One region of the Romboutsia lituseburensis genome, then DNA from elsewhere that is predicted to be linked to it. Evidence: riboswitches for the same ligand, from Rfam matches in the RefSeq annotation. Region 1 holds a riboswitch; each other region holds the start of a gene.

The links. A riboswitch is a leader RNA that binds a small molecule or an ion and turns the genes downstream of it on or off. The one in region 1 is predicted to bind glycine.
Positions count from the first base shown of each region.
Region 2: another riboswitch for glycine. It lies ahead of gcvPA (aminomethyl-transferring glycine dehydrogenase subunit GcvPA); the one in region 1 lies ahead of NWE74_RS16555 (alanine/glycine:cation symporter family protein).
Region 3: another riboswitch for glycine. It lies ahead of NWE74_RS15950 (GrdX family protein); the one in region 1 lies ahead of NWE74_RS16555 (alanine/glycine:cation symporter family protein).

Region 1 covers NZ_JANQBQ010000001.1:3,433,180-3,444,020, reverse strand. Annotated here, with positions in the region: gene NWE74_RS16575 (YveK family protein) at 1-272, opposite strand, end outside; gene NWE74_RS16570 (hypothetical protein) at 511-666, opposite strand; gene NWE74_RS16565 (hypothetical protein) at 739-1,656, opposite strand; gene NWE74_RS16560 (DNA topoisomerase III) at 2,393-4,510, opposite strand; glycine riboswitch at 4,826-4,914, shown strand; gene NWE74_RS16555 (alanine/glycine:cation symporter family protein) at 5,230-6,600, shown strand; gene NWE74_RS16550 (S-layer homology domain-containing protein) at 6,681-8,003, opposite strand; gene NWE74_RS16545 (copper amine oxidase N-terminal domain-containing protein) at 8,089-8,745, opposite strand; gene NWE74_RS16540 (hypothetical protein) at 9,270-9,428, opposite strand; partial or broken gene NWE74_RS19320 (CPBP family intramembrane glutamic endopeptidase) at 9,465-9,719, opposite strand; gene NWE74_RS16535 (hypothetical protein) at 9,856-10,143, opposite strand; gene NWE74_RS16530 (DUF2089 domain-containing protein) at 10,145-10,444, opposite strand; gene NWE74_RS16525 (FUSC family protein) at 10,678-10,841, opposite strand, start outside.
Region 2 covers NZ_JANQBQ010000001.1:168,195-179,035, forward strand. Annotated here, with positions in the region: gene NWE74_RS00790 (metal ABC transporter ATP-binding protein) at 1-596, shown strand, start outside; gene NWE74_RS00795 (metal ABC transporter permease) at 615-1,442, shown strand; tRNA gene NWE74_RS00800 (tRNA-Lys) at 1,618-1,693, shown strand; tRNA gene NWE74_RS00805 (tRNA-Ser) at 1,699-1,787, shown strand; tRNA gene NWE74_RS00810 (tRNA-Asn) at 1,793-1,868, shown strand; tRNA gene NWE74_RS00815 (tRNA-Thr) at 1,873-1,947, shown strand; tRNA gene NWE74_RS00820 (tRNA-Arg) at 1,957-2,033, shown strand; tRNA gene NWE74_RS00825 (tRNA-Lys) at 2,047-2,122, shown strand; tRNA gene NWE74_RS00830 (tRNA-Ser) at 2,128-2,216, shown strand; tRNA gene NWE74_RS00835 (tRNA-Asn) at 2,222-2,297, shown strand; tRNA gene NWE74_RS00840 (tRNA-Thr) at 2,302-2,376, shown strand; tRNA gene NWE74_RS00845 (tRNA-Arg) at 2,386-2,462, shown strand; tRNA gene NWE74_RS00850 (tRNA-Lys) at 2,475-2,550, shown strand; tRNA gene NWE74_RS00855 (tRNA-Ser) at 2,556-2,644, shown strand; tRNA gene NWE74_RS00860 (tRNA-Asn) at 2,650-2,725, shown strand; tRNA gene NWE74_RS00865 (tRNA-Thr) at 2,730-2,804, shown strand; tRNA gene NWE74_RS00870 (tRNA-Arg) at 2,814-2,890, shown strand; gene NWE74_RS00875 (dicarboxylate/amino acid:cation symporter) at 2,986-4,176, opposite strand; gene NWE74_RS00880 (sensor histidine kinase) at 4,505-6,478, shown strand; gene NWE74_RS00885 (hypothetical protein) at 6,570-6,830, shown strand; glycine riboswitch at 7,133-7,237, shown strand; gene gcvPA (aminomethyl-transferring glycine dehydrogenase subunit GcvPA) at 7,419-9,944, shown strand; gene gcvPB (aminomethyl-transferring glycine dehydrogenase subunit GcvPB) at 9,946-10,841, shown strand, end outside.
Region 3 covers NZ_JANQBQ010000001.1:3,307,053-3,317,893, forward strand. Annotated here, with positions in the region: gene NWE74_RS15930 (RNA polymerase sigma factor) at 1-26, shown strand, start outside; gene NWE74_RS15935 (hypothetical protein) at 1-849, shown strand, start outside; gene NWE74_RS15940 (ABC transporter ATP-binding protein) at 863-1,744, shown strand; gene NWE74_RS15945 (ABC transporter permease subunit) at 1,760-2,908, shown strand; glycine riboswitch at 3,222-3,328, shown strand; gene NWE74_RS15950 (GrdX family protein) at 3,429-3,800, shown strand; gene trxB (thioredoxin-disulfide reductase) at 3,995-4,960, shown strand; gene trxA (thioredoxin TrxA) at 5,088-5,405, shown strand; gene NWE74_RS15965 (glycine/sarcosine/betaine reductase component B subunit) at 5,543-6,829, shown strand; gene grdA (glycine/sarcosine/betaine reductase complex selenoprotein A) at 6,907-7,386, shown strand; gene grdB (glycine reductase complex selenoprotein B) at 7,409-8,758, shown strand; gene grdC (glycine/sarcosine/betaine reductase complex component C subunit beta) at 8,898-10,430, shown strand; gene grdD (glycine/sarcosine/betaine reductase complex component C subunit alpha) at 10,444-10,841, shown strand, end outside.

The DNA.
Region 1 (10,841 bases):
ACTGGCTCTAGCACTGCTCTTGATTTGATTACTTCCCCATATAATACCGCTAGCTTTTGTGTTACTGACATCTGATCTCCTGTCAGTACTGTATTTCCATTTACTGGTTCAGCACTTACTATTAATGTTGTCTGTGCTTGATATACTGGAACATATCTTATATAACTTATTATTCCGCTAACTGTTGTTGCTATTATTGCTATAAGTGCAATTATCCAAAATCGCTTTTTTATTATTGCAAAATATTCCCTTAGATCAATTGTTTCTTCCATTTGCTCTCCCCCACTTTATCCTCCAATTAATTTTGTTTAAGTTTTAACTTCTCTATTATTATATTTTTTTAGGTAAGTTTGGAATACTACCCACTGGTGTAGTTTTGTATTCCTTTTTGTGCTAACCATATAAGTAATAGGATTAATTTGTTTCTACATACATGTAACACAAAAAATCCCACCTTATATAATTGATATATAAAGTGAGATTTAAATTTTAGTTAATTATTTTAATATTTTATGATTTTGGTGGCTTTGGCGGTTTTGGTGGCTTATGATTACTACTACTACTCTCATCCTTTCCTAGTGGCCTTATCCCTAAAGGATCTTTACTTATACTTTCAGTTTTTCCTATTCCTAAAGACGTTATTTTAGGCTTTTTCCACTCTTTCATAATATCTCCCTCCCCCTTTTGTTTTATTTTTATATTAATCTTATTTTTTATAAATAAGAAATATAAATTATTTTATAATTCTGACAATTCTTCTTCTATTAAGTTCATCTGATCTTCTATTGTTATTTTGCCACTAGGCCTTTTTATTTTATACAAAGGAACACTATTGATTAATTGAATTGCTTTTTTGAAATACTCAGGTCTCGTTCCTATTGAACTTTCTACCCCAAAGAAGTATATGTTATTCAGCATATAGTCAATTTTTTTATTTCCTTCTAATTTTTCTATACTAACTTTTTTATATTCATCTTTAGATACTATTTCAAATATAGCTTTTACTTTACGAGGATTTGGTTCAAATATTTCTGTTACGGGTACTTTGTATCTTATTATTTCAGCATTTTGTTTATTTATCTTGTAGTTTTTTTCATCATATCCTAAAACTTTCATAACATCTTTACACACTTTCTTTTCTGGATATGCATGATGTACTAGTACATTGTCGTTTAACATATCTAGTGCTACTACATCATCTGATAAAAATTTATATCCTTTATTGTTAAGGGCTGATGCTAATGTTGATTTACCAGCTTTACTTTTTCCTGATATTATAATAGCTTTATCTCCTTTTGATATAGCTGATCCATGTAATGCTATAGTCTTTCTTTGGATTAACAATATTCCAAATGACCATCCTAATAAAAATGATTTTATTCTTTCATTATCCTTATCTTTTAATGGTTCTACTATTATTGTATTGCCATTTTTTATTTGGTATATTGCAATATCTTTAATATATATACAAATATCATTTATATCTGTACCTATCCACGAGTTGTCATTTACTTGTTTTTTTATTTTCTCACAGACTTGACCATATTTTATTTTTACATCTATATGATTACATTGATTTTCTTTTATTTTTATAAGTTCTTCCAGTTTAATTTCTGACTCTATATTTAACCCATATACCCTATATTTAAATGACATAAAATAAAGTTATCCTTCCTTAAAAGTATTAGTTAGTATAATAGTATCTTTCAGCGAATTTTCAGAAAATTACTCTTAAGTATAATTTTTATTCTTTTTAGTATTGATTCAGTATATTTATTAAAAATACAACAAATTTTATCTTATTATGATAGTTATTTTTACAAAAAAAAATAACTTCTGGTAGTTTCAGAAGTTATTTTTCCTAATTTTAAGCACAATTAGTTTTTCAATATCATAATAAGATTTTTTGTAATAGACTTTTGTATTGATAATTTGAGTTTAAGTTTTTTATCACTATTGATTATATACGTACTAAGCTTTAATTTAAATTCCTCTATGTATTAATTTTTAATAATACTATTGTATAATTTTTCCTACTACCTTTTGCTACTTTTTTTTAAAAAATATATATTTAGTCTTAATCAATCTCCCTTTTATATTTACATGACTTAAATTATTTACAAAAAAAATAACTTTCGAAATAATCGAAAGCTATTTTTTGAGTTTTTTGCAAAAAAATCAGAATTAAATTACTCAAAAGAAATGCGATTTTTTACAATAATTTTGGGAATTTTTATTAAATATAAATATATTTAAGATACTTTTATTGTATCACCCATTTTTTTAATTTCATATTACTCTTAAGAGTAATTTTGGTATATTTCTACATATTTTTTTATATTATTTTATCGTTCCCTTTGTTTCAACTTCTTTAAACGACACTATATTACTTTTATTTCTTTAATTTCGCTAAAGCTGCTGCAAAAGGATTATTGAAGTTTTCTTCAGTTTTATTTTGATTTTTTAGATATTTATTTACATCTTTTTTAGATGCTTTATTCTTTTCTTCTGATTTTCTTTTATTAAATGTACTTAATTTTTCTCTATGTCCACAACTACAAACAAATGTCTTTCCTTCTCCTTCTCCACGAAGTTCTAGTCTTTTATGACAAACTGGACATCTTGCATTTGTTGTTTGTGATACAGTTTTTCTAGTGTTACATTCTCTATCTTCACAAACTAGCATCTTACCTCTTTTTCCGTTTACTTCAAGCATGAACTTTCCACACTCTGGGCATCTATTTTTAGTTAAGTTATCATGTTTAAATTTAGAGTCACTTTGTTTTATTTCTCTTACTATATCTGTAGAGTAATTTTTCATTTCTCCTATAAATTTGTTTTTGCTTAACTTCCCTTTTGATATATCATTTAATTGATTTTCCCAAGAAGATGTTAATTCTGGTGTTTTTAAATCTTTTGGTGCAAGTTCTAATAATTGCTTACCTTTTGATGTTATGTGTATGTCTTTTCCTTTTTTCTCTAGTAGGAAAGTATTGAATAATTTTTCTATTATATCTGCTCTTGTAGCTACTGTTCCTAGTCCATTTTTCTCCATTTGTGTAAGTAAACTAGCTTCATTTAGATATGATGGAGGGTTAGTTTTTCCAGTAGTTTTATTTATCTTTTCTACCTCTAACGTATCTCCTTCTTTAACTGTTGGTATACTATCATAGCTTTCTTCATCATCGCTATCTTTGTATGTTTCTCTCCATCCTAAAGATATTATTTTATTACCTTTAGCAGTTAATTTCTCATCATTTATTTTAGCTTCTATACTTGTTTGTTCATATTCAAATGGAGGACAAAGTACTGCTAAGAATCTCTTAACTACTAAGTCATATATTTTTCTTTCTTTGTCACTTAAATCCCCTAAGAATACTCTTTCTTCTGTTGGTATTATCGCATGGTGATCACTTACTTTTGAGTCATCAACAAATGATTTATTTCCTTTTATTTTTGTTTTTAATAGTTTTGTACATACTCTTGAGTAATCACTTACATTTACTGCTTTTATTCTATCAGATAATGTTTCTACTATGTCAGTAGTTAAGTATCTAGAGTCTGTTCTTGGATAAGTAAGTACTTTGTGATGTTCGTATAGTTTTTGCATTATTGATAGTGTTTCTTTTGCTGAATATCCAAATATTTTATTTGCATCTCTTTGTAATTCTGTTAAGTCATATAGTGCTGGTGAATATTTTTTCTTATGACTTTTATTTACTTTTGTTACTTCTATTTTTGAGTTATTTATTTTCTTTATTGTATTATCTACTTTTTCTTCGTTAAAGCTACTACTTGAGTTTTTGTTATCTACCCATGTAAATTTAAGGCTACTTGATCCTTTAGTTCCTATTACGTTTATTCCATAGTAGTTTTTAGGTTTAAATTCCATTATTTCATTTTCTCTTTTTAGTATCATTGCTAGTGTTGGAGTTTGTACTCTACCACATGAAAGTTGTGCGTTGTGCTTTGTTGTAAGTGCACGAGTTGCATTTATCCCAACTATCCAGTCAGCTTCTGCTCTTGCTATTGCTGAATGATATAGATTTTCATACTCTTTAGCATCTTTAAGTTTATTAAATCCATCTTTTATTGCTTTATCTGTACTTGATGATATCCATAAACGCTTTAGTGGCTTTTTAACTTGTGCTTTTTCTATTATCCATCTAGCAACAAGCTCTCCTTCACGTCCTGCATCTGTTGCTATTACTATTTCAGATACATCTTCTCTATTCATTTGAGCTTTTACTGTGTTAAATTGTTTACTAGTTTTTTTAATTACTACAGTTTTTAAATACTTTGGAAGTATTGGTAAATCATCTATATTCCAAGATTTGTATTGCTGACCATAACTTTCTGTGTCTGCTAATGTTACTAAATGTCCTAGTGCCCATGTTACTATATATTTTGGTCCTTCTATATATCCATTTTTTTCATTTTTACATCCTAATACTCTAGCTATATCTCTACCTACTGAAGGTTTTTCTGCTAGTACTAATATCTTCTTCATTCTATTACCTTCCTTTGATTGCCCATATGAGCATATTGTTTTACATAATTATTATATTAACATATATTTTGAAGTATCTACTAATTTAAATAATTTTATATGCAATAAATATACATTTTTTCCATATTTCATTCAATTGTTAGTATACGAAACGAATTAAATTGTTGACATTTTTTAGTTTATTTAATATTATAGATAGTGAATAATGCTAACATAATTAAATACCCGTTTGAAGCTTTATAGAAGAGTTGTTAATTTTAACACACCGACGGAGTCGCACTCTCAGGTACTTTTTCTAAAGTAGGACTGTAAAGTTTAGGGAACTCTGGAGAGACCTATTATAGGCGCCGAAGGGGCAAGGCAATACTGCTCAATCTCTCAGGCAAAAGGACAGGGATTATAAACTATTTTTTAGTACTTTTTTGGTACTCATTTATAGTACGTTCGTTTATCCAGAGCTAAATCTAATATTAGATTTAGCTTTTATTATTTTATAACAAAATCTTATTTCAAAATTAATTCTATTGCAAAATTTAATCTTATTGAAAAGTTTAATCTTATTCTAAGGTTTTTAAAATATGATTTTGTTTAAATGTTATTTTTAGGGATAAACTTTTTTCTTCATTCCTGTCAATTAATTCATTTTACTCCAAAGATTTATTTAGCTTAAAATTTTAAATTGTTTAATTTATTAAACAATGATATGAGGGGTGTTCTTTATGAATTTAATTGATGTTTTAAACTCTGTGGACTCATTTATATGGGGACCACCATTACTAGTATTATTAGTTGGTACTGGTGTCTTATTTACTTTCAGACTTGGATTTTTACAAATCACTAAACTTCCAACTGCATTAAGATTAATTTTTAAGGCTGAAAACAATGGAAATGGTGATATTTCTAGTTTCTCAGCACTATGTACAGCTCTTGCTGCTACTGTTGGTACTGGTAACATTGTCGGTGTTGCTACTGCTATAAAGGTAGGTGGACCAGGAGCACTATTTTGGATGTGGCTTGCAGCATTCTTTGGTATGGCAACTAAGTATGCTGAAGGTGTTCTTGCTATAAAATATAGAACTAAGGACGAAAATGGCCAAACATCTGGAGGTCCTATGTACTATATAGTTAATGGTCTAGGACAAAAGTTCAAGCCTCTTGCAATATTCTTTGCTGTAAGTGGTATTTTAGTAGCATTACTTGGGATAGGTACATTTACTCAAGTTAACTCTATAACAGATTCTATAAATGGTAGCTTTGGAATAGATCCAAGAATTACTGGTATTATATTAACTTTAATCGTAGCCTTAGTTATATTTGGTGGAATTCAAAATATATCTAAAGTGGCAACAGCTATAGTTCCATTTATGTCTGGTATATATATCTTTATGTGTTTATTAATTGTGTTTACTTCATTTAATAAAATTCCGACTACATTTACACTTATATTTGATGGGGCATTTAACTCAACTGCTGCTGTAGGTGGTTTTTTAGGTTCTAGTGTTGCTATGGCTATTAGAAATGGTATCGCTCGTGGTGTATTTTCAAATGAATCAGGACTTGGTAGTGCTCCAATTGCTGCCGCTGCGGCTAAAACTAATTGGCCAGCTGAACAAGGTCTTATATCTATGACTGGTACTTTTATAGACAGTTTAATTATATGTTCACTTACTGGTTTTGCTATTATATTATCAGGGGTTTGGACTGGAGATTTAAACGGTGCTCTTATGACACAGGCCGCTTTTAAAAGTGTGCTACCGAATGTAGGTCCTTTATTTTTAACTCTTAGTTTAAGTTTATTTGCTTTTACAACTATACTTGGTTGGAGTTATTATGGAGAAAGATGCTTTGAGTTCTTATTTGGTACTAAAGGTATAAAAGGATATAGATTAGTATTTGTTTTGATGGTTCTTTTAGGTTCTTTCTTGAAATTAGAAATGGTATGGATAATTGCAGATATAGTTAATGGTCTTATGGCTATTCCAAATTTAATTGCTCTAATACTACTTATGCCTGTTGTTATTAAGGAGACAAAGCTTTATATGTCTCATATTAATTCTATTAATAGTGATTTAGACAAAAAAGCGATTTAAAATATAAATTATATTAAATTAAAACAGCATGAGTTTTATAAAGTATTAAACTCACGCTGTTTTTTATATAAGTTATATTTTTATTTTATTCTACTTAACATAGATAATGCTTCTGCTCTTGTTATTTTATTCTTAGGCCTAAATGTATTGTCACTATATCCACCCATATAGCCTTTTTCAATTACACCTTCTACTGAAGGCTTAGCCCAGCTAGATATGTCATTGCTATCTTTGTATTTAACTATTTTGTCTATGTTATTGTCAGATAAATTCAAGTAGTTTGATAACATAGTCGCAGCTTCTTGCCTTGTTATAGGATCATCAGGTTTAAATTCTGTTTCTGTTTTTCCATTACATACTCCATTAGTTACTGCAATATCAATTTCATAATATGCCCAATGATTTTTAGTATCTTTAAATGTTTTCCCACTATGCTTGCTTAGCTTAAATGTTTTATTAAATATTTTTACAAATTCTGCTCTAGTCATAGCTTCATTAGGTCTAAACCTAACATCTTTCGCAATTATTTTTTTACGTTCATATTCTCTTATAGTATCCTCTGCCCAGTGATTATATATATCATTAAACGGTGCTATTGGTATATGTAATTCACTAACACGATTATAATCATGCATTCCATCATAGTAATAATCCCAATAATAAGCCGCTATTAGTTGAAAATTTGACTCTCTAATATCTTTTTCCGTTATATTGTCCCATATTAGATAATCACCTTCAGACCTTCCCATATAATTCCCATAACGTTGACCATACAGTTCAGTTAGCATTTCTCCATCAATACCTATAAATGGATTTTTAATCTTAAAACTATCACCTGTTAAACGAACTTCATCATAATATACATTTTGTTCTAATATAGTTCCATACCTAAATTTTTCCTTATTCGGCAAGTTTTTAAGTGGACTAAAATCTAAAATATGATTAGAATCTAAATTTAAGCGTTCTAATTTTGTTAAATTTCTTAATGGACCTATATCTGATATTTTATTATAACTAACATCTAAGTCCTTTAAATTTGTTAAATTTGTTAGTGGCCCTATATCTGATATTTTATTATAGCTAACATCTAAGTATTTTAAATTTTTAGCGTATTGTATTCCCTCTAAATTCGAAATTTTATCAGAAGAAAATGCTGCCCAGAAACTTAAACTAGTTAAAGATTCCATGTCAGATATAGTTATAGTTATACTATCCATAGGATTTTTACCTAATGTTCTTAATACAACTTCTTTTAAAATTTTATCAGGTATATTTACTTCCTCATTCTGTATATTTGTACTAGTTGATAATTTTTCATTAGCATTTATATCATACGAATTATAATCAAAGAATATAAATGATATAAATGTAAAGATAAGTACTTTAATAATGTTATTCCTCATAAAACTCCTCCAATTTATTTTATTCCAAGTAAAAATATATCATAAGGTAAATAGAATTTAAAATAACAATTAAATCCAATTTTTTCTATGCAACAGTATTTGATATAAGTGTCCATTCACCTATACCATATAATGATTGAAATTTTTTTAAATCTTGTGTTTTAATAACGTACCACTTTGAATTTGTAACGTCTTCCATTAAACAAATAGTTTTTGGATTATTTATATCACTCCAATCAGGACATGTATACGTTTTATACTCTGCTATTTTATTATTTGATTTATCTAAAAATGCATATTCATAATTTTCATGGAAATACTCTTTTCCTTTCCAGTCATACAATCTTTCAGAAAATTTATCAATATCTACTTCATTAGTTTTAGAAGCTTCTATTACATTATTGATACGAGTAGCATAGAGATTATTTTTATTTTTAGAAAGTATTCCCCCCATAGTCATAGGACAATAGTTATCTATTGAATCTATTTCTATATTGTTTATTTTTAGTTTAGGTGTTATTATATCTACTTTCTTATCTCTATAATTTACTGTTAATCCTAAAGATTCTGATACAAATCTTAATGGAACCATAGTTCTACCTTTGTATATGTATGGTTCTTTTTCTAAACTTATAGTTTTTCCATTTTTTATAGCTTCTTTGCTTCCTATTTTTAATATAAGCTCATTATTATCATAGTTTATCTTTACTATAGGTCTATCCCAACTAATATCAGCCCCTATATAGTCATATTTTAACAGTTCCTAATTAAAATTTGTAACCATCTTATACCATAATTGTGTCATGTTTTTCATAATATGCATAATTGTCTCATTTTTAACAATTTTATACTACTCTAATCTAACTAAAAATATATACATATCTGTAAATAGCGAATATAACTATTGATAATATAAAAATAGTATAAATATTAAAATTAGTTTTCTTTGAAGTAATTTTATTTTTTAGTAATCGTTTTAGTGGAAAAACAATTAATACAAGTAAAATAAAAAAAATGATATTATGGGATATGAAAAAAAACACTTTTTCATCAAAAGTAATATCTCCCGGATATGACTCACTAGCAGTAAATCTAGACATACTTACAGATAATTCAGAAATAAAAGATATAACCGCTGTAATGACTGAGCATATTGCAAAAAATAATAATGTTATCCAATTCAAAACAGTTCGTCCCCCTTTCATTTTGTCGTATAGTTATTATACACTACTTAATATAAGTTATGAAGATAATAAACTTAGTAGTTTAAAGCAATACATTCTTTTCACTATCTTTATCAGGAAAATTTACTTTTACATACTTAAATAAATATCTAAAAGAAAATATAAGTCCCAATACCCCTACAAAAATATATATAGTACTTTCTATATTAGATATAGATGTATTTTGATTTGTAAAAAACATTGAGAACACCGTACCTAAAAAATATACAAGGTTGTGACACATATGAGTTATGGTATTTATTAAAATATTGTTGTATTTTAAGTATATCAATGAGAAAATTACACCTGCTATAAATGAAAAAATATGTCCAAGACCTGGATGAAGGATTGCAAATACAATAGATGATAGGATTATTCCCTTACGAATCCCAAATTTGAAAGAAATTCTACGAAGTAATATTCCCCTAAATACAATTTCTTCAACAATTGGTGCTAGTATAACGGTAAAAGTGAATAAAAATACAGTTGAAATAAAGCTTGATTTTGCTACAGGTTCAGATAGTATAGAGTCTACAATCTCAGAATTAATCTTATTATATTATTTTAAATAAACTTATTTTATCAAAATATCTTTCCAATGCTATCCCCTCTTTGCTTAACATATATTATTACTTAATATCATGTATTTTCATTTTATTTAGTTCTTCATTTATTCTCTTTTTAAGTGACTCTCTTCCTTCTGCCCAAACACACATTAAAGTTAAAAACATTACTACACATGCTGGTATTAAAGAATGGTTAGTTTTTAAGTGACTAAAATAAATTATCCAAATTGAAAATCCTAACCATATAATAGGTAAAAATCCTCCCATAACCCAATTTTTTCTTGTACTTAAATATTGTTGTGTTGCTAATACAACAATTGCTACCATTATTGCCATAAAAAATTTAAACATATTATTTTTCCTCCTTTTCTTCTTTATATTTTTCAATAATCATTTTTGCAGTTTCTAAATCAATTTTAGAATCAATTGCTAGACCTTTTATAAATGTACAAAAAGGTTGCTGTTCTTGCTTATCATTTAAATCTATTTTTTGAATTAGTTTATCTAAACGAAGTCTAACTGTTGGATAAGAAACTTCATATAACTTAGATATTTCCTTTAATGATCCTGATGTAATTATGAAGTTTTTTATAAAATTTAAATCTTCTTCGTCTAATGATAATATCCATTGTGGTAATTTTTTTTCATTCATATTCTTCCCCTTTAACTTAATTAACATTTTTTTCCATATTGACTTTAACAATATTAATTGTATCATTAATATTGTTAAAGTCAACATTAGACAAAGATTAAATTATATTAATAAATGACATCTATAAAATTATTTATGGATGCTTTAAGTGTAATTAACCCTAGCAAAAATTTATAAATATAAAAAAAAATAGAGATCTAATATTAGCTCTCTATCTTTTTTCTACTTATTTTTCAATTAAAATTGCTTCTTTTTTGATAGTAATTTAAATATAGATAGTTTAATATTAAATATTTTTCACTACCCATTTTTATACTTTGATCATGAATAAACGTATTTATATTACCTTTATTTAACTTATTACTATTTAAAATCAAATTTTGTTCAATTTTATTTC
Region 2 (10,841 bases), 3.3 Mb from region 1:
AAAGCACATTATTAAAACTTATGATAAATGAAATAAAATCAGTAAAAGGTAAAATAAAAATATTTGGAACGGATATAAATGCATTTAATAGCTGGGAAGAAATAGGATATGTAAATCAAAAGTCAAATTCATTTTCATCATCTTTTCCTGTTACAGTAAGAGAAGTTGTAGCAATGAATTTAGTTTCAAAAATAGGATTATTTAAACGTATAAAAAAGAAACATTTAGAAGAAGTTGATGACGTTTTAAAGCTAGTTGGAGTTTATGAATACAAAGATAAACTTATAGGAAGTTTATCAGGAGGGCAACAGCAAAAAGTATTTATAGCTAGAGAACTAATGAAATCACCTAAAATGTTATTTTTAGATGAACCAACAGTAGGTATTGATATAAATGGGCAGCGAGAATTTTATAAGCTATTAAAGGAATTAAATGAAAAGTTGAATCTTACAATAGTTATAGTTTCACATGATTTATTTATTGTTAAAGAAGAAGTAAAGAATCTTGTATTAATTAAAAATCACAATATAAAGTTTATACAAAATGCAAAAAGTGATATAAGTAAAAATATGATGTTAGATTTTTTTAGTAATTAGAATTTGGGAGGAAGTAGTTTGGAAATTTTTCAATATGATTTTATGTTAAGAGCATTATTTGCATCTGCTATAGTAGGGTTTATATGCCCTCTTATGGGAATGTTTATAGTGTTTAAGAGGTTATCTTTAATAGGAGATAGTTTATCTCATATAGCTTTATCTGGAATCTGTGGTGCTACATTATTTGGTGTAAATCCTATTTTAGGGTCATTAATTGCATCAAGTCTAGCCGCTATTTTAATAGACCGATTAAGAACGAATTTAAAGGAATATGCAGATTTATCCATTGCCATAATCATGGCTTTAGGTGTAGGTATATCAGGAATATTAATAAGTATGTCAAATGTAAACTTTGATTTGTTTTCATTTATGTATGGAAGTATAGCTACAGTAAATAAAGAAGATATAGTTATAATAACTTTAACCGCTTTGGTTATAGTATTCTTTATAGCATTATTTTTTAAAGAACTTTTATTTATAACTTTTGATGAAGATAATGCTAAATTCTCTAAAATACCTGTTAAATTTATAAATACTATTTTTATGGTTTTAGTAGCTGCAAGTATAACAATAACATTAAGAATAGTTGGTGTATTATTAGTTTCATCGTTAATAGCTATACCTGTTGCAACGAGTATACAAATAGCTAGAAGCTTTAAAAACGCAATGTTTTATTCGATTTTATTTGGAGAAGTTGCCATAATATCAGGCGTAATAATTTCTTTCTATTTTGATTTAGCTCCAGGAGGAACTATAGTTATAATAAGTGTGATGGAACTTTTAGTTATAAGTTTGGTAAGCAAGATTAAAAATAAACATAAAGCTAAAATAAATTTTAAATATTAGTGAATATAAATAAAAAAATTGTAAAAAATTAAAAAGCTGAAATTATTAAAAATAAAGGTATTTAAGGAAAAAAAATGAAAAAAATATAAAAAATATGAAAAAATGTATTGACGAATTTAAAAAATATAACTATAATAGTCTTTGCAAGTGAGAACTTAACAAAACAATAAACAATGATCCATTAGCTCAGTCGGTAGAGCACCTGACTTTTAATCAGGGTGTCCCGCGTTCGAGTCGCGGATGGATCACCAAGTACGGAGAGGTGTCCGAGTGGTTTAAGGAGCTGGTCTTGAAAACCAGTGATGCTTAACGGCACCGTGGGTTCGAATCCCACCCTCTCCGCCAATTGTGGGAATATGGCTCAGTTGGTAGAGCAATTGACTGTTAATCAATGGGTCACAGGTTCGAGTCCTGTTATTCCCGCCAAAATGCTAGCGTGGCTCAACGGTAGAGCAGCTGACTTGTAATCAGCAGGTTGTAGGTTCGATTCCTATCACTAGCTCCATAAAAATGTGGGTGCATAGCTCAGCTGGATAGAGCAACGCCCTTCTAAGGCGTGTGTCCGGGGTTCGAATCCCTGTGCGCTCACCAATTTAATATTTATGATCCATTAGCTCAGTCGGTAGAGCACCTGACTTTTAATCAGGGTGTCCCGCGTTCGAGTCGCGGATGGATCACCAAGCACGGAGAGGTGTCCGAGTGGTTTAAGGAGCTGGTCTTGAAAACCAGTGATGCTTAACGGCACCGTGGGTTCGAATCCCACCCTCTCCGCCAATTGTGGGAATATGGCTCAGTTGGTAGAGCAATTGACTGTTAATCAATGGGTCACAGGTTCGAGTCCTGTTATTCCCGCCAAAATGCTAGCGTGGCTCAACGGTAGAGCAGCTGACTTGTAATCAGCAGGTTGTAGGTTCGATTCCTATCACTAGCTCCATAAAAATGTGGGTGCATAGCTCAGCTGGATAGAGCAACGCCCTTCTAAGGCGTGTGTCCGGGGTTCGAATCCCTGTGCGCTCACCAATTTAATATTATGATCCATTAGCTCAGTCGGTAGAGCACCTGACTTTTAATCAGGGTGTCCCGCGTTCGAGTCGCGGATGGATCACCAAGTACGGAGAGGTGTCCGAGTGGTTTAAGGAGCTGGTCTTGAAAACCAGTGATGCTTAACGGCACCGTGGGTTCGAATCCCACCCTCTCCGCCAATTGTGGGAATATGGCTCAGTTGGTAGAGCAATTGACTGTTAATCAATGGGTCACAGGTTCGAATCCTGTTATTCCCGCCAAGATGCTAGTGTGGCTCAACGGTAGAGCAGCTGACTTGTAATCAGCAGGTTGTAGGTTCGATTCCTATCACTAGCTCCATAAAAATATGGGTGCATAGCTCAGCTGGATAGAGCAACGCCCTTCTAAGGCGTGTGTCCGGGGTTCGAATCCCTGTGCGCTCACCAATTAAACTTTTAGATTATGTCTAAGAGTTTTTATTTTTATATAATAAAAATTATAAAATAAAAAGCCTTTGGTATAAACACCAAAGGCTTTTTTATTAAAATTCCACAGATTCTTCTTCACTTTGTATATTTTTCTTATCGGCTATACCAGTAAGCATAAGTGTTAATGCTCCATCGCCAGTAACGTTACAAGCTGTACCGAAACTATCTTGTAATGCAAATATAGTTAAAATAAGAGCAGTACCTGTTTCATTAAATGCTAAAACACTAGTTATAAGTCCTAGAGATGCCATTACTGTACCTCCAGGGACACCAGGTGCACCTATAGCAAATACACCTAATAAAATTATAAATACTACCATAGATGATACACTTGGAAGTTTACCGTATAATATTTGAGAAACTACCATAACAAAGAATACTTCTGTTAAAACAGATCCACAAAGATGTATATTAGAGCATAGTGGAACTGAGAAGTTTAAAATATCTTTTCTTAGTACTTTAGATTTTTTAGCACATTCTAAAGCTACAGGAAGAGTGGCAGCTGAGGACATACTTCCAACAGCAGTTAAGTAAGCTGGTCCATAATGTTTTAAAACTTCCATAGGGTTTTTACCAGATATAGCGCCGCCTACTGCATAAAGCAATGCAAGCCATATAAAATGACCAATTAAAACTATAACTATAACTTTTATAAATACAGGTAAGTGATTAGTTATAGAACCTTCATAAGCAAGAGATGCGAAAGTTGTAGCTATGAAATATGGTAATAAAGGAATAACCACTCTATTAACTAAACTTAAAACTATATTTTGGAACTGATCTAATAATTTTTCAAACAGATCAGCTTTTGTCCAAGTTATTGCAAGTCCTAAAATTATAGATAAAAATAATGCGCTCATAACAGGCATAATTTGAGGAATATCTAATTTAAAAATAAGTTCTGGTAATTGTCTTAGACCTTCATTAGTAGATTGAATTGACAATTTTGGTATTAGCATATATCCGAATATAGCTGAAAATGTAGCTGCACCGACTGATGATATATAAGCAAACCCAACAGCGTACCCTAATAATTTAGAAGCATTGCTCTTTAATTTGGCTATAGAAGGTGCGATAAATCCGATAATTATTAAAGGAACCGCAAAGAATATTACTTGACCTAAGATATACTTTAAGGTAACTATAATATTCATAAAAGAAGCAGGCGCATAGAAACCTATTAATAGACCTATAACAACTGCTAATACTAATTTAAATATTAAGCTGTCAAATACTTTTTTCATAAAAATACCCCCATTGTAATTGATAAACTGATATAGGTTGATAAAAATATAACCTATTTAATTTAAATAGTAGTAAAAATAAGTTATATTTTCAATAAAATGTTAAATTTTTTTAATAATTTCAAGATTTTATATATTAAGAAAAATATCGAAATAAGTATTACATAGTTAGTTTTGAAATTATAAAAAATATGATTTATTTGTACCTTTAATAAATTATATATAACTTTCCTTAACAAAAACTATAAAATAATGTAAAATATATATTATAAACCATAAAATAATGTAAAAATATAGTAATAGGAACAAAATAGGGGAGAAATGACATATGGGGGGAAAACTGTTAAAGTATATTTTAGGTATCATTTTATGCGCAATGATATCGTTTTCGTATGTACAGAAAATATACTCGCATAATAATAAACATGAAGGTTTTAATGTACTTATATTAAATTCATATCATCAAGGGCATTATTGGGAATCTAATATATTAGATGGAATAAAAAAATATATGGAAAAAAATAAAGAAGATAATATAAACTTTAATGTTGAATACTTAGATTTTAGAAATAAAAACGATATAGAATATATAAATTCATTAAAAGAAATGCTTAACAAAAAATATCACAAAGGAAGCATAGATGCAATATACACTGTAGATGATGAGGCATACGAATCTTTCAAAGGAGAAATATTTAATAAAGAAAGTAGCTTTTATAAAATACCTTTAGTTTTTAGTGGAGTAGACAATAAGCAACGATGTTGTAAAAAAGAAAAACAGTATATGTCAGGAATTTACCACACAGATGATAGCAAAAATTTAATAGTAATGATAAAAAGATTAAATCCTGATGTGAAAAATATAAATGTTATAACAGAGGAATCCTTATATTGTAAGTCAGTAAGATCTGAAATTGATGATGCTATAAAAATATACTCAAATAATACAATTAATATAAGACATATACAAAGTGATTATATACAAGATGTAATAGAAAATCTAAAAAAAATAGATACTTTTGCTAACTCTATAAACATAATTGCTGGTGAATTTCAATGTAAGTCTTCTTTAAAATATTTAAATCCAAATGAGACTATAAAAATAATAAAACAATATAGTAAAAATCCAATTTATTCAAATGACCAAACATATATAAATTCAAGTATTTTAGGTGGATTCATAGATATAGGTCAAGAACATGCATCTATAATTGGAGAGATGATTTTAAAAATAAAAAATGGTCAATCAATATATTCTATACCATATGAAATAGAGCCAGTAGCTAAGGAATATATTGACTATAATAGTGTTTATGAATACAATATAAATCCATTTAATATAAGTGAAAATTCAAAAATAATTAATAAAAAAAACTATCAATTGCTTCTTCCAATATGGATGAAACATTTAATTATTATAGCTATATTTTTAATTATAATATCAATTGTTTTATGCTTTAACCATGTAGCTAACTGTAAAAAAAATAGAAAGAAAAGAGAAGAAGAATATAATAAAGCAAAAGAAAGAGATAAATTGAAAACTGACTTTATAGTAAATTTAAGTCATGAGTTAAGAACACCTATAAATATAATACTAGGAACAACTAAAGTATTAGAAAGAAATATATTGAATGAAAATATAAATAAGTTAGATACAATAAATAAATTAAACAATATTAATCAAAACTCATACAGATTGCTAAAAATATCTAATAATATAATAGATATTACCAAGGTTGAGTCAGGTATGTTTAATTTAAAACTACAAAACTGTAATATAGTAGATGTAGTTGAAGAAATATTTACATCATCAGTAGAATTTGCAAATAAAAAAAGCTTAAAAATGATATTTGATACAGATGAAGAAGAAATAATTACAGCTATAGACAAACTTCAGATGCAAAGAGTGATTTTAAATCTATTGTCTAATGCTATAAAGTTTACAAATTTAAAGGGATATATAAATGTTTATATAAAAAAAGAATATAAAAATGTAGTTATAGAAGTAAAAGATAGTGGTGTTGGAATACCCGAAGATAAGATAAATAAGATTTTTTATATGTTTTATCAGATAGACAGCTTAATGACAAGAAAAAGCGAAGGAAGTGGAATCGGGCTTTGCATAGTTAAAGATATTGTCGAAATCCATGGCGGTAAAATTGAAGTAGAAAGTAAAGTAAACTTAGGAACTATTTTTAGAATACATCTTCCGATAAGAGTTGTAGAAAATGAAAAGTGTGATGAAAATTTACATATATTAGATATTGAAAATGTTGTGAACTTAGAAATGTCAGATATTTAAAAAACTAGTATTTTAACTTAAAAAATAGTTGACAATATAAATAAATTAATAATAAACTAATTTTAAGGATTATTAAGAAAGAAGGTACAACATGGAAGAAATATACAGACTAATAGAAGAAAAAATAAAAAATGCTGGTTATAACGGTAATGTAAATGGTGAAGAAATATACGATGAAATCTGTGATGAAATAGAAGAAAAAGAAAATGGAAGTTATATATTTATGTCTAAAAAAGAAGATGATGTTTTCTTCGAATATCAAATAGATATAATGGATGAAAACTTTAATTTATCATACATAGATATAAACACTCCACAAGGAAAAATACATGTGGACTTTGATGCTAATTAGTATATAGTAAAAAAGAGTTATTTTAAAATAACTCTTTTTTTGTGAGAATTTTAAATTAGATTATAGGATATTTATAAATAGCTTTATTAATTAAATTATAAATATAAAAAAAATTTTGTAATATGAAAATTATATATATCAAAATTTAAAATTAAAAATACTTACAACAATAAATGATTTTAGTTAAAAAAATTAATAGAATAATATATTATTGTTAAAAAAATAATCAAAAAAAATCAAAAAAAAAGTTGACTTTATTGAAGTTAATTCATACAATTATATCAAAATTAAATATTTACCAAATGAGATTAGCGAGAGAGACCTAAATATTTTAGGAGCCGAAGAAGCAATTTAAAAATAGCCAAATTTTTAAAGAAACTTTCAGGCAAACATATCGTTAATTGATGGAAATCTGGAAAGACTTATAAACTAAAATATAAGTCACCGAAGGAGCAAAATAATTTTAAAATTATTGAAACTTTCAGGTATATAAACAGAGGATATACAGGCAACTTTATTTGTTGTGTTTGTATGTCCTTTTTTTTAATGGGAAAATAAAAGATTATATAAGTAAGTGGGGGTATTTCGATGAGTGAGTCAGTATGTATGGTAGAATTAAAAAGAACTAGTTTATATGAAAAACATAAAGAAATGGGTGCTAAGTTTTTAGAATTTGGAGGCTGGGATATGCCTCTTGAATATGAAGGTATGATTAAGGAACATGAAGCTGTAAGAAAGAGTGCTGGAATATTTGATGTTTCTCATATGGGAGAAGTAATTATAGAAGGAAATGAAAGTGAAAAGTTTATACAAAACTTAGTAACAAATAATATAGAAAATATGAAAGACGAAGAAATTATTTATACACTAATGTGTTATGAAAATGGTGGAGTTGTAGATGACTTATTAGTATATAAATTTAATAATGAGAAGTTTTTATTAGTTATAAATGCAGGAAATATAGAAAAAGACTTTGATTGGATGATAAAAAATAAAGAAAATTATGATATAGATATAAAAAATATATCAAAAGAAATATCTCAATTAGCAATACAAGGACCAAAAGCTCAAGAAATACTTCAAAATATTGCAGATATAAATTTAGATAAAATTAAGTTTTTTAATTTTAAATCAGAGATAAATATTTTAGGCATGAAATGCATTGTATCTAGAACTGGATATACAGGCGAAGATGGATTTGAAATTTATTGTAAAAATGAAGATGTAAATAAAATATGGAGTGAATTATTAAATATAGGTAAAGGGAACTTAAAACCAATAGGCCTTGGAGCTAGAGATACTCTAAGATTTGAAGCATGTCTACCTCTATATGGAAATGAAATAAATGAAAATATATCTCCTTTAGAAGCGGGACTTTCATTCTTTGTAAAATTAAATAAAAATAAATTCATAGGTAAAAAAAGCTTAGAGTCACAAAAAGAAAGTTCAGTTAAAAGAAAATTAATAGGATTTGAAGTTTTAGGAAAAGGAATAGCTAGACATGGATATGATGTACTAGCAAATAATGAGGTAATAGGATATGTAACAACAGGATATTCTTCACCTACTTTAAATAAAGTTATAGGTCTTGCACTTATAGACTCAAAATATTCACAATTAGATAATGAAATAGAAATAGCAATAAGAAAGAAAAGAGTGAAAGCTACTATTATAAAAACACCATTTTATAAAAAGCAATATAAAAATATAGAAAAATATAATTTAAATAAAGATGATAATAAAATTCAAAATGACAATCAGATAAATCAATTCTCATATATACCAACTACAAGCGAAGATAAAAAAATAATGTTAGCTAGTATAGGATTAAGTTCAGTAGATGAATTATTTCTAGATATACCGAGTGAACTAAGATTAAATAGAAGCCTAAACTTAGAAAGTGCTAAAAGTGAAATAGAAGTAAGTAAATGTATAAATAAATTAGCAAATAAAAATAAAAACTTAAATAATTTAACGTGTTTCCTTGGAGCCGGAGCGTACGATCATTATATTCCATCAATTATAAATCATATAACTTCAAGAAGTGAATTTTATACAGCCTATACACCATATCAAGCGGAAATAAGTCAAGGTACATTACAAGTAATATTTGAATTTCAATCAATGATAGCAGAACTTACAAAAATGGAAATAGCTAATGCATCTATGTATGATGGAGCAACAGCAGCGGTAGAAGCTTGTTTAATGGCTGTAGGTCAAACTAAACGTAAAAAAATTATTGTACCTAAGACTGTTAACCCAGAATGTAGAAAAGTATTACAAACTTATATGCAATTTAATAAATGTGAAATAGTTGAAGTGGATTTTTGTAATGAATATGGGATTACAGATATTAATAAATTAAGAGAAAACGTAAATAAAGACACAGCTTGTGTTTTAATACAAAATCCTAACTTCTTTGGGATAATAGAAGAAATGGAACAAATAGAAGAAATAGTTCATAAAAATAAAGCTCTCCTTATTATGAGTGTTGATCCTATATCTTTAGGAATACTAAAATCTCCAGGTGAAATAGGTGCGGACATCGTAGTTGGTGAAGCTCAGTCATTAGGTAATCCTCTAAACTTTGGTGGACCATATGTTGGATTTATGGCAACGAAATCTAAATACACAAGAAAAATGCCAGGGAGAATAGTAGGAGAAACTATAGATAGTGATGGAAATAGAGCCTATGTATTAACTTTACAAACTAGAGAGCAACATGTAAGAAGAGAAAAAGCAACATCTAATATTTGCTCAAACCAAGCTTTAAATGCATTAACAGCATCAATTTATATGGCTGTAATGGGAAAAGAGGGATTTAAAGAAGTATCAAGTCAATGTATTAAAAAATCACATTATGCATACAATCAATTGATATCAAGTGAAAAATTTAAACCTGTATTTAAAGGAAAATTCTTTAAAGAATTTTTGTTAAAGTCAGTAGACAATATAGATGAAGTTAATGATAAGTTATTAGAAAATAATATATTAGGTGGATATAACGTAGAAAATGAATATTCAGATTTAAAAAATACAACATTACTTTGTGTTACAGAAAAAAGAACTAAGCAAGAAATTGATAAGTTAGTTGAAGTTATGGAGGGAATGTAAAATGATAGAGTACAATAAAACATTAATAGAGATATCTAAAATTAGTAGAAAAGCATACTCACTTCCTAAGCTTGATATAGAAGATATTAATATAAGTGATTTAATAGAAGAAAAAAATTTAAGAAAAGAAAAACTAAATTTACCTGAGGCTAGTGAGTTAGATATAGCAAGACATTATACTCTACTTTCAAATAAAAACTTTGGAGTAGATACGGGATTTTATCCATTAGGATCATGCACTATGAAATATAACCCTAAAATAAATGAAGATATGGCTAATAATACATCATTTACAAATATTCATCCATATCAATCAACTAACACAGTACAAGGATCCTTAGAATTAATGTACAATTTATCAAAATCTTTAGGTGAAATAACAGGAATGGATGAAGTAACCCTACAACCAGCAGCGGGATCTCATGGAGAATTTACAGGCCTTATGATGATAAAGGCTTATCATGAAAATAGAGGAGATTTTAAAAGAACCAAAGTTATAGTTCCAGACTCATCTCATGGAACAAATCCGGCAAGTGCTTCTATGGCAGGATTTAAAATAGTCCAAATAGAATCAGATAAAAATGGAGCAGTTGATATAGAAAAATTAAAAGAAGCTTTAGATGAAGAAGTAGCTGCATTAATGCTTACAAACCCAAGTACTCTTGGATTATTTGAAAAAAATATTAAAGAGATTGCAGGCTTAGTCCATAATATAGGAGGGCTTTTATATTATGATGGAGCAAATATGAATGCAATTATGGGTATAACACGACCTGGCGATATGGGGTTTGATGTGGTTCATTTAAATCTCCATAAAACATTTTCAACTCCTCATGGAGGTGGAGGACCTGGGAGTGGACCAGTAGGAGTAAAAAAAGAATTAATACCATTTTTACC
Region 3 (10,841 bases), 130 kb from region 1:
GGAGAAGACTACACTCTAAACTATGATGATTTAAATGATATTGAATTTGATAATTTAATAGATGAGGATTTAAAAGAAATAGAATTATTTTTAGATAGCTACATTGTTAAAAAAGTAGATGATGAAAAAATTGAAAATACTATTGATATACTCAGAGAATATATACCAAAACAAGCTAAACAAAGTATTGCAATAAAATTAAAACAAGTCTTAATAGGAAATATAAAATCAATATTTAATTTAACCGAATTTAATATAAGTTTAGTGAGTAAAAGTTATTGGATATTATCACTAGTAATAATACTTTTAGGTGTAATAGCAACAAAGAAATTTAATTTTAATATATATTCTAGTGCTATAATAATGTCTCCAATACCAGTTTTACTTGGAATATTTGAGTTAATTAAAGGTAAAGAAGAAAATGTATGGGAGTTAGAATTGAGTTATAAGTATTCATTGAAAGAAACACTTTTATGCAAGCTAGTAATTATATTGATTTTTTCTATATTAATAAGTTTGATAATGACTGTAGCTTTATATAATACAAACTGTGAAATAAGTCTATTAAAAATGATTAAGTTATCACTAATACCGATGTTTGTAACATCAGCTATTTCATTAGTTATAGTTTCTTTATATAGAAATAGTAATAGCATTGGTGTATGTGTAGTGATATGGATGATTCAAGCTGCTACTATAGATGAAAAAACTATTGAAAATATATTAACTATAGATAATCTAACAATAATATTTATGTTAATTGTTTCAATAATTTTAACTGTTTATGCATCAAAGTTATTTTATAAAATGTCTATAAATTATACAGACTATAAAAATTGTGATTTTTAGGAGGGGAATATAAATGGAATTAAGTATAAATGGGGTAAGTAAAAAATTTAAAGATAAGTTGGCAGTAAATGATTTTACTGTAACATTAAACAATGGAATATATGGTCTTTTGGGACTTAATGGAGCAGGTAAGACAACTCTTATGAGAATCTTAGCAGATGTTTCAAATCCAAGCTCGGGACAAATATTAGTTAATGGTAAAAATAAAAATGAGTTAGGTTCAGATTATAGAGATTTAATAGGATATTTACCTCAAGATATAGGTTTTTATAAAAATTTTAGTGCAGAGAAATTTTTACTGTATATAAGTGCATTAAAAGGAATAGAAAAAGAAGAAGCTAAAATAAAGATTGATGACATACTAAAGTTTGTTAATTTAGACGAACATAGAAAAAAGAAAATTGGTAAGTTTTCAGGTGGTATGAAGCAAAGACTCGGTATAGCACAGGCTCTATTAAATGATCCGAAGATACTTATATTAGATGAACCAACGGCAGGACTAGACCCAAATGAAAGAATAAGATTTAAAAATTTAATAGCTAATATATCAAAAAATAAAATAGTGATTTTATCAACTCATATAATTTCAGATGTTGAATTTATTGCAAATGAAGTACTAGTTATGAAAGCCGGAGTCCTAGTAGAAAAACTAACTCCAAATCAGATGGTAGATAAAATAAAAGGCAAAGTACATAGTATAAAGATTAAAGAACATAAGCTACTTGAAATACAAAATAGATTTAAAATATCTAATATATCAAGAGATAAAGAAAATATTGTAGTTAGAGTAGTAGGGGATGAAAAATTTGAAAATTTAGGATTTGAATATAAAGAAGAGCATCCGAATTTAGAAGATGTATTTTTATATTACTTTGATGAAAATAAAACTTTTTAAGGGGGATGAATAAACATGGTAGAATTAATTAAATTTGAAATAGGAAAAATTTTTTCAAAAAAAATGGTGTGGGTATTACTTTTAGCAGTATTATGGTCTATGGGTTCTTCAATTTATAGAGATGCAAGAATGTTAAAATTTAATGGTATAAAAAATAAAGAAGAGGTTCAACAAATTGTATCTCCTTATGAAGGAGAAGTTTTAACAAAAGAACGAATAAAAGAACATGAGGATTATGAAAAAAAACTTCGAAAAAAAGATAATCTTTCAGCTGAAGAATTTGTACTTAGCAGTATATTAAATTTTGATTATAATTTAGATATTGATCCAGATTATGTGGTTGGAGATAGAGAGTATAAAAAAAGTGAACTTAAAAAAGATTTAGATAAATTAAATCAAGAAGGCAAAACTGATACATTTGAATATAAAAATATGGAATATATATATAACCTGATAGATAAAAAAGAAGCTCAAACATATCATTACAAGATGGAATGGATATATGGTGCTGATTTTCAGAGGATAGCTCCATTTTTATCAATATTAGTTATCGTAGGAATTGCCACTATATTTAGTAGTGATTATCAAAATAATACTGTACCGTTAGTATTAAGCTCGAAGTTAGGAAAAAATAAACTTATAACTTCAAAAATACTATCATCATTAATTTTTAGCACAATAATATTTATTTTTGTAAATTGCGTATTTTTAAGCTATATTGCACTTGATAAATTTAAAGGATGGAATCAAGCTTTAAATAGCTTAAGATATTTTGAGGCAACTCCATATAATATTACAGTAATACAATATTATATTAGAGGATTAATGTTTAGTTTTATAGGAATTATTTTATTTACACTACTAGTAATGCTTATATCTTTATTAGTAAAAAATAATATACTATCAATGTTAATATCTTTAGGTATATATTCTGTACCAGTTTTTATATGTTCATTTATGCCAACGAAACAACTTGCAATTATATTTAGACAATTAAATTTAGAGGAACTTATAAGTGTAGAAGCATTATTCCGTAATACAGACACATATAATATTTTTGGAAATCCAGTGTTATATGCTAATTTACTTGTAACTATATCTTTAATACTTATACCAATAGTAACTTATATGATTATACATTTTGGAAAAAAACAGGCAATATAATTTAAATATATTAATAAGATAAAAAAGTAGCTTTATATGAAGTTGCTTTTTTATTTTTGACAACTAACAATTATAAAATAAAGAAATTTTATTTATAAAAGAGTCTAGATTATAATATAAAAAAGTAATAAAACTAAATAAATGTTAAAAAATAAACAAACACTAAAATAAATTTATAAATTTGCTTAAAACATGAAAAATCAACTCGAAAAAAATAATAAAGTTTTTTTAAAAAGTTGTTGAAAGTATTATAGAAAGTTTATATACTTATCTTATAAAAGATAGAAAATATAAATAAAAATTAAATATCCGAGTGAAGGATATGGGAGACAACTTTTATAAGTGACCGAAGGGACAAGTTTAATTAAGTACCCAATTTAATTAAATGAAATTCTCAGGTACAAACACCATATCTAGACGGACCTCTGAAAAAATATATTAACAGGGAGCACAAATTGGGAATTTGTTTTCTCTGTTTTTTTATGCGAAAAATATACAGTTGTGAAAGTGAGAGAATATCATGATAATTGTTACGAATAATCCAATTGTTAAATCACAAATTCCAGACAAAGAAATAGTGCATAAAGATATAACATACATAGAAGTATTAAAAGAGTGCAGAGATCTAGTTCATAAGGGGTATGAAATTTTATCTCATCCTCTTTACGGAAGCGTAAAGCCAAATGAAACACCATATCGAAGTATAATAATGAAAAAGGGAAATAATCTAGATACAAATTCATTACATTTAATAGAAGAAGCAATAGTTACATCAAGTAAATTCCAAAATAATAAAAAAACTCCAAATTGGCCAAACAAAGTTATAGAAGATTTTAGAGTCATTGATTTAGATATTTTACAAAATACCTTGCAAAGAATTCAATACTTATAAAATTATAATTAAATTTAAATAAATATTAGATTTAATTACAATTGAATATATTTACATTTTATTTGAATTAATACAGCTTTAAGTTTATACATATTTATATAACAAAATTTTTATATAATGAAAAAATTATATTATATAAATATCAATAATATACTATAGTGCATATTAATTTAAATATAAAAGGGGGAAAATGAATGGAAAATATATATGATTTAATTGTAATAGGTTCAGGACCAGCAGGACTTTCTTCAGGTCTTTATGGAGCTAGAGCGAAGCTTAAAACACTTATAATAGAAAAAGGTAAAACAGGTGGACAAATAGTTACAACACATGATGTAGCAAATTATCCAGGATCTATACAAGATGCAAGTGGACCTAAGCTAATAGCAAGAATGGTTGAACAATGTAAAGGCTTTGGAGCAGAAATGGTGAAAGATAATATAGTAGATGCTGATTTAAATTCTGACATAAAAGTATTAAAGGGAGAAAAGGGAAAATATAGAGGAAAAGCAATAGTTATAGCTACAGGATGTACTCCTAGAAAACTTGGAGCACCAGGGGAAAAAGAGTTAACAGGAAAAGGTGTATCTTATTGCGCTACTTGTGATGGAGATTTCTTTACTGACTTAGAAGTGTTTGCAGTTGGTGGAGGAAATAGTGCAGTTGAAGAAGGTATGTTTTTAACTAAATTTGCAAGAAAAGTAACTATTGTTCAAATGGAGGATAAGTTAACTTGTGCAAAATCTATAGAAGAAAAAGCTAAAGAAAATCCTAAGATGAACTTTATGTTTAATACAACTATAAAAGAGATAATAGGAGATGGAATAGTAGAAAAAGTTGTATTTGAAAACAGATTAACAGGAGAACTTACTGAATATGAAGCAGATGAAGAAGATGGAACAATGGGTGTGTTTGTATTCATAGGATTAATTCCTCAAACAGAAATATTTAAAGAGAAGATAGACACAGATAGAATAGGATACATAATAACTGATGAAGATATGAAAACAAATATAGACGGTGTTTTTGCAGCTGGAGATTGTAGAGTAAAAACTCTAAGACAAGTAGTAACAGCAACTAGTGATGGAGCTGTAGCTACTATAAATGCAGAAAAGTATTTAGAAAGTAAAAACTGGGATTTAGCTGATTCGACTATTTAAAGAAAATCAAACCTAATATAGTTATTAAAATTAAAATAAGATAATAGATATGTATAAACACTACAATTATAAATTCAATAATTTAGTGGTTATACTAAATATTTATAGAATTAAGGGGGATTTAATTATGATAGCTTTAGACAAGAATACTTTTGAAGAGGAAGTTTTAAAACATGAAGGAGTAGTAGTTGTAGATTTCTGGAGTGAAGGATGCGAGCCTTGTAAAGCATTACTTCCAGAAGTAGAAGAATTAGCAACTCAATATGCTGATAATTTTAAATTCTGCAAGTTAGATACAACTAAAGCAAGAAGATTAGCTATAAAAGAAAAAGTATTAGGACTTCCAACTATAGCTATATATAAAGATGGAGCTAAGATAGATGAAGTAACTAAAGATGATGCAACAAGATCTAATATAGAGGAAATGATAAAAAAATATATATAGTTAATGATTAATTTGCTATAAATTTGAGTATATCTCAAGTTTCTATAGATGACTTACAACTAGCTTGTATTTAAATGAGCTAGTTGTAAAGAATGGTTTGTTAAAAAATTAATAAATGGAAATTAGGGGGTGCACGTATGCGTCTTGAGTTAGGGAAAATCTTTATAAATGACGTTCAATTTGGTGAAGTAACAGAAGTTAAAGATGGCGTTTTATACGTTAATAAAGAAGAGATGCTTAAAGAAATTGGTGGAGATGAACATATAAAATCTATAGATATAGATTTAGTTCATCCAGGGGAAAGTGTAAGAATAACACCTGTAAAAGATGTTATAGAGCCAAGAGTTAAAGTTGAAGGTAAGGGAGGGATATTCCCTGGTATAATATCAAAAGTTGAAACGGTAGGGACTGGAAAAACTCATGCTCTTTCTGGTTGTGCAGTTGTGACTACAGGTAAGATAGTTGGTTTCCAAGAAGGTATAATAGATATGATGGGACCTGGTGCTGATTATTGTCCTTTCTCAAAACTACACAATATAGTAGTTATAGCAGAGCCAGTAGATGGATTAAAACAACATGATCATGAAAAAGCTGTTAGAATGATAGGATTTAAAGCAGCAACATATCTAGGAGAAGCTGGTAGAAATGTAGAACCTAATGAAGTTAAAGTTTATGAAACTAAGCCATTATTAGAATCAATAGCAGAGTATCCAGATCTTCCTAAAGTAGGATATGTATATATGCTTCAAACTCAAGGTCTACTTCATGATACATATGTGTATGGAGTTGATGCAAAGCAAATAGTTCCAACATTACTTTATCCAACTGAGCTTATGGATGGAGCAATAGTTAGTGGAAACTGTGTTTCTGCATGTGACAAAAACCCTTCATATGTTCATATAAATAACTCTGTAGTAGAAGATTTATATGAGCAACACGGAAAAGAAATAAACTTTGTAGGTGTAATTGCAACTAATGAAAACGTATACCTTGCAGATAAAGAAAGATCTTCTAACTGGACTGCAAAATTATGCAAATACTTAGGATTAGATGCAGTTATAATATCGCAAGAAGGTTTCGGAAATCCAGATACAGATCTTATAATGAACTGCAAAAAAATAGAAATGGAAGATATAAAAACAGTTATAGTAACTGATGAATATGCAGGACGTGATGGAGGTTCTCAATCACTTGCAGATGCTGATGTTAGAGCTAATGCAGTTGTTACAGGCGGAAATGCAAATGAATTAGTAGTGTTACCGAAGATGGATAAAGTAATAGGCCATATAGAAGTTGTGGATGTTATAGCAGGTGGATTTGCTGGAAGTTTAAGAGAAGATGGAAGTATAGAAGCAGAAATACAAGTTATAACTGGTGCTACAAATGAAACAGGATTTGGAAAATTATCTACAGTTACTTATTAGTAGATATATGAATTAAAAAATATATTAAAATATCTAAAGTATAAAATTTAAAACATAAAAATTAAAGGGGGATAATTATGAGCATACTTGCTAATAAAAAGGTCCTTATAATAGGTGACCGTGATGGTATACCAGGACCTGCCATAGAAGAATGTGTAAAAACCGTAGAAGGAGCAGAAGTAATATTTTCTTCAACAGAATGTTTTGTCTGAACGGCTGCTGGGGCTATGGACTTAGAAAACCAAAAAAGAGTTAAAGAAGCTTGCGAAAAGCATGGAGCTGATAACTTAGTGGTTTTATTAGGTGCATCTGAAGCCGAAGCTGCAGGTCTTGCAGCAGAGACAGTAACAGCAGGAGATCCAACATTTGCAGGTCCACTTGCTGGAGTTGAATTAGGTCTTAGAGTTTATCATGTTGTAGAAGAAGAAATGAAAGCAGAGTTTGATGATGCTGTTTATGATGAACAAATAAGTATGATGGAAATGGTACTGGAAGTAGATGAAATAGTAGAAGAAATGACTAGCATGAGAGATCAATTCTGTAAGTTTAATGCTTAATTGAACAAAAGGGGTGAAATGTATGGGAAAACTAAGAGTAGTTCATTATATAAATCAATTCTTTGCTGGAATTGGTGGAGAAGAAAAAGCTGACACTAAACCACATATAGCAGAGAAATTACCGCCAATAAGTTTACAACTTAATAAGTTGTTAGGTGAAGATATGGAGGTAGTTGGAACAGTTGTATGTGGAGATACATACTTTAATGAAAACCTAGAAACTGCAAGTAAAGAAGTATTAGACATGATAAAAGGATTTAATCCAGAATTTTTCATAGCAGGTCCTGCATTTAATGCTGGTAGATATGGAGTAGCAGCTGGAGCTATAACTAAAGTAGTTAAAGAAAATTTAAACATACCTTGTTTTACAGGGATGTACGTAGAAAATCCAGGTGCAGATATGTTTAAAAAAGATGTTTATATAATGGAAACATCTGATTCAGCTGCAGGGATGAGAAAGGCACTTCCTAAAATGGCTAAGTTTGCACAGAAACTAGCTAATGGAGAAAAACTAGGTTCTCCTAAAGAAGAAGGATATATAGAGCAAGGATTAAGAGTTAACTTCTTCCATGAGGATAGAGGATCAAAAAGAGCTGTTGATATGCTTATAAAGAAAATAAAAGGGGAAGAATTTGTTACTGAGTACCCAATGCCAGTATTTGATAGAGTAAATCCAGCTAAAGCATTAAAAGATTTATCAAATGCTAAAATTGCACTTGTAACTTCAGGTGGTATAGTACCAAAAGGAAATCCTGATAGAATAGAGTCTTCTTCAGCATCTAAGTATGGTGAATATTCATTAGCAGGGTTTGATAATTTAACTGAAGATTCACATGAAACAGCACATGGTGGATATGATCCAGTATATGCTAATTTAGATGCAGACAGAGTTTTACCTGTTGATGTAGTTAGAGATATGGTAAAGGAAGGATTAATAGGAGAATTACATGAAATTTTTTATACAACTACTGGAAATGGTACAGCTGTTGCAAATGCAAAAAAATATGCAAATGAAATAGGTAATAAATTAAAAGATGCAGGTGTAGAAGCTGTTATCTTAACTTCTACATGAGGCACTTGTACTCGTTGCGGTGCAACGATGGTAAAAGAAATAGAAAGAGTTATGGAAGTTCCTGTAGTTCATATGTGTACAGTAGTTCCTATATCTTTAACAGTTGGAGCAAATAGAATAGTTCCAACAATAGCAATACCACATCCACTTGGAAATCCTGCTCTTGATGAAAGAGAAGAAAAAGCATTAAGAAGAGGATTAGTAGAAAAAGCGTTAGTTGCTTTAACTACAGAAGTAGATGACCAAACTGTATTTGAAAATCCAGATACATCTTCATTAAAACCTAGAGCAATGGCATAAAAAATTAAATGTTTAAATAAATATATATAGCAAATAGATGGACTTAATGGTCCATCTATTTGTGAAAATATATGATAATCACCAGCACCTCTTAATTTCGGTGCTGAATATGTATGTAAAAATTATTGGGGGTGCGCTTATGTCTTATCCAGTTTTAAAAGGTGCAAGTTACGTACTTATTCATACTCCAGATATGATAGTACAAAATGGTAGTACATGTAATGTTGAAAGAGCTACAAATCCAGATTCTGAATTTCTAAAAGAGATAAATAATAATATAAGAAACTACGAAGATGTAGTAAACTATATGCCAAATCAAGTATACATAGGGAATAATAGACCTGAAGAATTAAAAAATATATCAATGCCTTGGTGCAATGAAAAAGTAGAAGGAAATAGATTTGGAAAATTAGGAGAGATAATGCCTCAAGATGAATTTATAGCTTTAATGCAAATATGTGATGCATTTGATTTAGTAAAATTATGTGAAGGATTTATAAATGAAGTAAAACCTAAATTAGAAAATAACTACCCTGAGTTAGATCAATTTATAGCTAAATTAAAGGGTGATAATATAGAAGAAGGATTAGAATTAGTAAACAACCATACAGCAGAAGGTCTGTATCATGAAGGTAAGATGGTCGGATATGTTAAAAGAGCTCATGATGTAGATGTTAATTTAAATGCCCATACAATGTTTGAGAATTTAGTAGTTAAAGCATCGGGAGTTTTATCAGCAATACATTTATTAAGAAGTAGTAAAATAAATCCATTAGATATTGACTATGTAATAGAGTGTTCAGAAGAGGCGTGTGGAGACATAAATCAAAGAGGCGGAGGAAACTTTGCAAAATCTATAGCTGAAATAGCAGGTTATAATAATGCTACAGGATCAGATACAAGAGGATTCTGTGCAGCTCCTACACATGCACTAATTCAAGCAGCAGCTCTTGTTAAATCAGGTGTTTATAAAAATGTAGTAGTTGTAGCTGGTGGAGCTAGTGCAAAACTGGGAATGAATGCTAAAGACCATATCAAAAAAGGTCTTCCAGTTTTAGAAGATGTGGTAGGAGGATTTGCAGTATTAGTATCTGAAAATGATGGTATAAATCCAATAATTAGAACTGATCTAGTTGGAAAACATAATGTTGGAACTGGTTCATCTCCTCAGGCTGTTATGACTGCACTTATAACAAGTGGATTAGATAGAGCTAATCTAAAAATAACAGATGTAGATGTATTCTCTGTTGAAATGCAAAATCCTGATATAACAAAACCGGCTGGTGCAGGGGATGTTCCTGAAGCTAACTATAAAATGATAGGAGCACTTGCTGTTAAGCGTGGAGATTTAGAAAAGAAAGAATTAAAAGACTTTGTGGCTAACAAAGGACTTCCAGGATGGGCACCGACTCAAGGTCATATACCATCAGGTGTTCCATATGTAGGTTTCTGTATAGATGATTTAACTATGGGAGATAAAAATAGAGCTATGATAGTAGGTAAAGGTAGTTTATTCTTAGGAAGAATGACTAATTTATTTGACGGTGTATCATTTATAGTTGAAAGAAATAATGGAGTAGAAGAAGAATCTAGTGGAGTATCTAAGGACGAGGTTAAAAAAATTATAGCAGAGGCTCTTAGAAAACTGGCATTAGATATGATAGAAGAATAGGGGGGGAAGTACTATGTCTAAGAAAATAATAGGGCAAACTCTCCTAGAGGTAGCTAATGCAATAGAAAGTGGAGAATTTGGGAAGAAAGTAAAAATAGGATTAACTACTTTAGGAAGTGAACATGGAGTAGTTAATTTAGTAAATGGAGCTAACTTAGCAAATTCTAATTTATTTGATATAGTTTTGATAGGACCTAAAGTTGATACTGATCTTGAAATAGTAGAAGTTAATTGTGAAAAAGATATGCATAATAAAATGGAAGAGTTATTAGATAGTGGATATATAGATGCTTGTGTTACTATGCATTATAATTTTCCAATAGGTGTATCTACAGTAGGTAGAGTAATAACACCTGGAAAAGGTAAGGAAATGATATTAGCTACAACTACAGGTACAAGCGCTACAAATAG